One region of the Mechercharimyces sp. CAU 1602 genome, then DNA from elsewhere that is predicted to be linked to it. Evidence: riboswitches for the same ligand, from Rfam matches in the RefSeq annotation. Region 1 holds a riboswitch; the other holds the start of a gene.
The links. Region 1 has a riboswitch for cobalamin ahead of NXZ84_RS00245 (DUF4430 domain-containing protein). Riboswitches for the same ligand answer to the same signal wherever they lie in the genome.
Positions count from the first base shown of each region.

Region 1 (3,179 bases):
ATCGACATCTCCTGCCCCCTGAGAAAGCGCCCAGCTCCCATCATCGTTCTGATGTTCCAATAGCCAGTCAACTAATTTGCCCCTATTCCACAACGCATCCTCAGGAATTGCATAATCATAAGCATCCAACGCTACTAGCGCAAAAATCACTCCATTCGATCCTTGGTACGTCATCCTCTCGTTGTTATACAATTTTTCGACAAGGTCGTATCCACCTATATTTCGTGGATCTCCACCGCCTGCTAAAATACCGAGAATAAGACGCTCATAATCTGTTACTCTGCGGAATTCTCCCTGATTAGCTTGCACTTGTGCTTCAACTTTTTGAAGATAACCTTCTGGAACAATTCCCGCCGCTTGATACAGACCAATAATTTGCCACTCCGAATTAATGTAATGATCTAATGTCCATTGGAGCAGTTTTTCAGAAGCATCCTCTTTTTTCTTCTTGTCTTTCCCTTTTCGCTCCTCACGCCCCATGTCACTTATAGTAGGTGGCGGTTCTTTTGATTCGCTCTGTAACGCGGACACAGAATGAACCGCCTTATCTTTAGTTACCGCTCGCTCTGAACCAGCCTGCTCCACCACCGGAGCTGGTTTGTGCGCCTCTACTTGTTTTCGCTCTTTGTCATCATCCCTCATGCCTACATCTGTTTGCTCGTCTGTTTCAGCAGAAGGTTGAGTCACCGATCGAGCCATATTATTACCGTTACGCGCCTGACTCTCTGTTAACGGATATCCAAGATCTATACCATTATTGGTTGTATACAGCCACTCAATCACATCTCCATCTGATACTTGATACGAGCCCGCACTCTCCGTTGGGTACTTTCCATTCACCCGGTACACCCATCCACTGAGTGCACCTCGCTTAAATTCAGTCAAACCCCCGATATCATGTACATACAGCGTTCTCCCAGAACCACTATATCCAATCTGCCCTTGATACACTGCCTGCAAAGCTTCGAATGCCGTATCTCCTTCCAAATGAGTAAAAGAGATGGATCCAGTCATCATACTCTGCTGCTTCTCTCCCACAACAGATATAGTAAGGGAACTTTCAACATCTTCTGTACTCGTCTCAGCTAATGATATCCCCGGAAAGAGAAAGAACAACATAAAGGTAGCCAAAAACAAAATCCAGCGGTAAAGATGATGTGTCATTACATCACACCCTTTCTTCATACTTATATAAACGCAAAAAAACCCGTCACTACGGGTTCCGGTTGGTATGGGTCCATGATTAATACACACCGCACTCAGACGGCTTGTATCCTCATCCCACAACACCTCCTATCCTCGTAGGAATTTCGTGTTGACGTTACAGGCAGGTCTCCTGGCTCATGATCATCACCTTCTACTCCTTCCCATCCCATACGGACAGTGGATCATATAGAAGGCTCCCACTTACAGTGGCGGGACCGCGCCGGTTTTACACCGGCTTCCCTTTTAAGCAAATCAGACTATCCAGTCATGATTTGCACCTACAACGCTCATTATTATATTTTTCTAACTCTTCTTTCCGTTTAGAGAGAAGAGCGAACATCCACATCATACCATGACTATATAGAGAAAGATAGCACTATTTCATTAATTTTAAAATGCATGGATTCATACGATAAAAAAGGAAAAGCACCCCCCACCAAGGTAAATGCTTTCCCTACTTGTCAACAATGATGATTAACTGATCCCTAACATTCGATCTAACGCTACTTGAGACCATTTTGTAGTCTCGGGATCAACAGTGATTTGGTTAATTACTTCATCACGCACCAAGCCTTCCAACACCCACAACAGATGAGGCTGGTCAATACGGTTCATCGTTAAGCATGGACAGATTGTATTACTGAGAAGACGAATTTCCTGTTCCGGATGATCGTTAGCCAAGCGTTGTACCAAATTGACTTCAGTACCGATCGCCCACTTACTACCGGCTGGAGCCGCTTCGATCTGATTGATGATGTAACTTGTAGAACCATTATCATCTGCTGCCTGTACAACTTCGTGTGAACATTCCGGGTGTACAATAATCTTCATTTCAGGATCACGTTCCCGATGACCTTCGATTTGTTCGACAGTAAACTTCTCATGTACAGAACAATGACCTTTCCATAGAAGCATACGCGTCTCTTCTAACTCACACTCTAAACCTTCAAAGTCACCTGCTTTAGGATCCCATACCACCATTTGTTCCAATGGAATCCCCATATCAAAAGCGGTATTGCGACCCAGATGCTGGTCTGGCAAAAACAGTATCCGCTTTTTCTGTGCAAATGCCCATTCCAACACTTGATGCGCATTGGACGAAGTACATGTTGTCCCCCCATGACGCCCGACAAACGATTTGATCGCTGCTGTCGAGTTTACATAAGTAACAGGAATCACGGTATCGCCCAACTGCGCTTGAATCGCTTCCCATGCTTCTTCTACTTCATCAATATCTGCCATATCCGCCATCGAGCAACCGGCGCGCATATCAGGAAGAATGACTTTCTGTTCTTCTGATGTAAGCGTATCTGTCGTCTCTGCCATAAAGTGAACACCACAAAAGACAATATACTTTTTATCGCCAAGCTTCTCCGCTACTTTGGCCAACTGAAGTGAATCACCCCGATAATCCGCATATTGAATCACATCATCACGCTGATAATGATGGCCCAGAATAACCAAGTCGTCTCCTAGTTGAGCTATCGCTTTGCGAATCCGTTCATCATACTCCTTATATGTGAGCGAGCGCAGCTCTTCGGGCAAGCTCGCGTTAACCGGGTTTAGTATACTGGTCTGCATATTTACTCCTCCTTCTATGATGTACCCCAATCCAAACTAATATCTAACGCCGGCGCTGAATGAGTCAACCATCCGAGCGAGATTGCATCGACACCGGTCTGGGCAACCGCCCGTACCGTCTCAGGTGTTAATCCTCCCGATGCTTCTGTCCATACGCGTCCATCAATCCAAGTAACAGCTTCCTTCAAAGTGGCAATATCCATATTATCAAGCAAGATCGCATCCACTTCTAAGTTGACGATCTCCTTTACTTGTTCCAATGTGTCTGCCTCTACTTCGATATTCACCATATGACCATTTCTAGCGCGCACACGATGTACCGCTTCAGCAATACTACCCGCCATTGCGATATGATTATCTTTTAGCATCGCTCCATGGCTTAGTCCATAGCG
Region 1 is NZ_JANTPT010000001.1:37,979-41,157, reverse strand. It holds gene NXZ84_RS00245 (DUF4430 domain-containing protein) at 1-1,185, opposite strand, end outside; cobalamin riboswitch at 1,310-1,503, opposite strand; gene nadA (quinolinate synthase NadA) at 1,681-2,787, opposite strand; gene nadC (carboxylating nicotinate-nucleotide diphosphorylase) at 2,802-3,179, opposite strand, start outside.

Region 2 (3,179 bases), 2.0 Mb from region 1:
GGATGAGAGCAACCAAATACATGATCGGCTCCTGCTATCATGTGTAATGAAGCGTGTGGAGAGACGTTATATAGTTGACGGGCGGCGGTGGCGGGAACAGAGGTATCGTCCTCGCCATGAATGAAGAGTAGAGGATGAGGATAGGATGGCAAACGGGAAAGCAGATCGAAAGATTTTTTATTATAATCTAAATCTTTCAATACTTCTAGGTCAATAGGCATGTCCTGTTTGGTACGTGCATTATAAATTGTGCCAACACCATTACGGTAGATCTCTTCTTTTAATGCGGGTGGGAAGAGATCGAGCTGGGCAATGCTATTCCAGGTGGTTACTGCACGGATACTATCATGGTTTAAAGCGAACAGGAGGGCGTTGCCACCACCTCTGCTATGACCGATGAGTCCGCATTGCGCCAGGTTTAGCCTTTCAGATTCAGGTAGAGTTCCAGCATGAAGGGTTTGCAGCAGAATCTGAAGATCTTCTTGTTCACGACTAAAGGTGTTGCGCGCAAAGCGATCTAATTGGGTGAAGTTGAGCAGATCCTCTCCAACTCCATTCATGGAGAAATTAAAAGTGATGACAGCAAATCTGCTAGAAGCGAGGCTTTCAGCTGCATATGGGAAGAAACCCCAATCTTTAAACCCTTTAAATCCGTGGCAGATAATAATAACAGGCACACGTCCGTTTGATTCAGGTAAAAACAGATCTCCACGTATCAGGCGTTCTTCTGTCCCGACGGGAATCGTAAATGGAATCGGCATATTTTCTCCTCCTTTTCATATGTGTATATCCATACTATCCATGATATGGGTGCTTTCTGTCAAGGTAAGCCTTAAGTCGACTAGGTTCATTTTCAGTTTATTGACACTAGACAGTGTAGAAGTATAATGGAAGGGATAGGTGATCGAAAGAGCTGGATCGAAAGCCTATTGGACATAGAGAAGAGGTCTTTTACTTCATGTGAAAGTGAAAAGGGAAGTCCGGTGAAATTCCGGCGCGGACCCGCCACTGTATTTGGGGAGGTACTCCCAAGGGTGCCACTGTCTCTTTAAAAGAGATGGGAAGGCGAGGAGTAGTGATGATCCATAAGCCAGGAGACCTGCCTTTTCTCCTCATAGTTGTTCTCCTTCGCGGTAAAGGAGGATCGCTAGCAACGTACATACACTATCAAAGTGAGTAGAAATTTCTTAGTGATGAGGACTAAGGTTTTCTATGTGTGGCGTTACGAGCGAACCATCCTTGTGCCGATAAGGTGCAAGTTTTTTTTATCGAAAGGAAAAGAAACATAATAGAGGGGAGCAAGAACAGATGAAACCACGTTGGTGGAAATTTAGTATTTTATTGCTCGCATTAGTAATGGCCTTCAGTGTAGTGGGCTGTAGTGCGGAACCTGAGGCAAATAAGGCGTCGGATCAAGAGACAAAGGTAGAACAAAAAGCAGATGAAGTATCATATCCGGTTACAGTTACGGGTGATGACGGTGAAAAGGTAACGTTGACAGAAGAGCCAAAACGAATCATTTCTCTTATTCCGAGTACGACGGAGATTGCCTTTGCACTGGGTTTAGGCGATCGTGTAGTGGGAGTAACTGCTAATGATGATTATCCGGCAGAGGTTAGTGAGATCGAACAAGTAGGAGATATGAATATTAATGCCGAGAAAGTGATGGAATTAAAACCAGACCTCGTATTGGGAGCTAATATGAACGGTGATGCAATCAAGAAGTTGCGGGGTTTGGGGTTAAATGTGCTGGTGGCTGAGGGACAAAATCTAGAAGGTGTGTATAAGTCGATTGAAAATGTAGGTGAGGCAACAAATCAGGTGGCGGAAGCGAAAAAAGTAGTGGCAGAGATGAAAGATGATGTGGCTAAGGTGGAAAGCGCAGTGGCAGACCTGTCTGAAGATGAGCGTGTTGATGTTTGGTATGAAGTATCTGCAGACCTGTATACAACAGGGAAAAACACCTTCATGAATGAACTAATCACCGTCGCTGGCGGTAATAACGTAGCAGCATCACAAGAGGGGTGGGTACAAGTATCGGCCGAAAAAGTAGTCGAGTGGAACCCTGAAGTAATTATATTTACACATGGTGAAACTGAAAAAGCAGCATCAGCACAAATCTCTGATCGCGCGGGGTGGGGGAAGATTCAGGCAGTGAAAGAAGATCGTCTGCAACAGTTGGATGGAAATCTGGTTAGCCGTCCTGGCCCTCGAATTACCAAAGGTTTGCTTGAAGTGGCAACAGCACTGTATCCCGAGCGGTTCTAATTAAACATGAAGAAGAGAGTAGCATTAGTAAAAATGCCGCTGAGATTGTGGTTGATCATCTTGATGACGGCATTTGTTTTCACGGTTTGCGGCGCTGTTTCCATCGGAAGTGCCGATATTTCGATGGGTCAAGTGTGGCAAATCATATGGCATAAATTATCGTTTTCATCGTTGAGTGCAACCCAAATAGATCCTGTAGTAGAAGCGATCATTTTGGAAATCCGGTTGCCTCGCGTCTTACTGGCAGGTATCGTAGGTGCGGCGTTGGCGGGTTGCGGGGTTATTTTTCAGGGAATCCTGCGCAATCCACTGGCTGATCCGTATATTTTAGGTGTCTCCTCAGGTGCGGCTGTAGGCGCGGTTATTGCCTTATTGACAGGGTGGGGGAGCATTCTATTTGGAATATGGAATGTCCCCTTCTTTTCTTTTTTATTCGCTTTGATCGCGCTCGGTTTGGTTTTGCGACTGTCTCATGTAGGAAGCGGCATGCGCACACATACGCTCATATTAGCGGGGGTCGTGATACAAGCTTTCTTTGGTGCTGTGCTTACATTTATGTTATCGCAGTCGGCTGAGCGTATGATGGAGATTCAGTTCTGGTTGATGGGAAGTGTGGCGCTCCGAGATTGGAGCCATGCGCTTATTATTTTCCCTGTCGTATTGGTAGGTCTTTTTAGCGCGTGGCTTTTTAGTCGAGAATTAGATTTATTTGCGTTGGGGGAGCGCTCTGCTCATTATTTGGGGGTATCGGTTTACCGTATCCGTCTTGTATTATTAATTTTTGCTTCGTTGGTGACGGGAGCAGCTGTAGCTGTATCGGGTACGATTGGGTTCGTCGGTTTAGTAGTCCCGCATATGATGCGGATGATTGCCGGTCCCAATCATCGTCTCTTATTGCCTGTTTCTATTTT
Region 2 is NZ_JANTPT010000001.1:2,023,236-2,026,414, reverse strand. It holds gene NXZ84_RS10365 (alpha/beta hydrolase family protein) at 1-761, opposite strand, end outside; cobalamin riboswitch at 928-1,121, shown strand; gene NXZ84_RS10360 (ABC transporter substrate-binding protein) at 1,309-2,268, shown strand; gene NXZ84_RS10355 (FecCD family ABC transporter permease) at 2,275-3,179, shown strand, end outside.
Region 2: it holds a riboswitch for cobalamin, as region 1 does, so the genes downstream of both, NXZ84_RS10360 (ABC transporter substrate-binding protein) here and NXZ84_RS00245 (DUF4430 domain-containing protein) in region 1, are expected to answer to the same signal.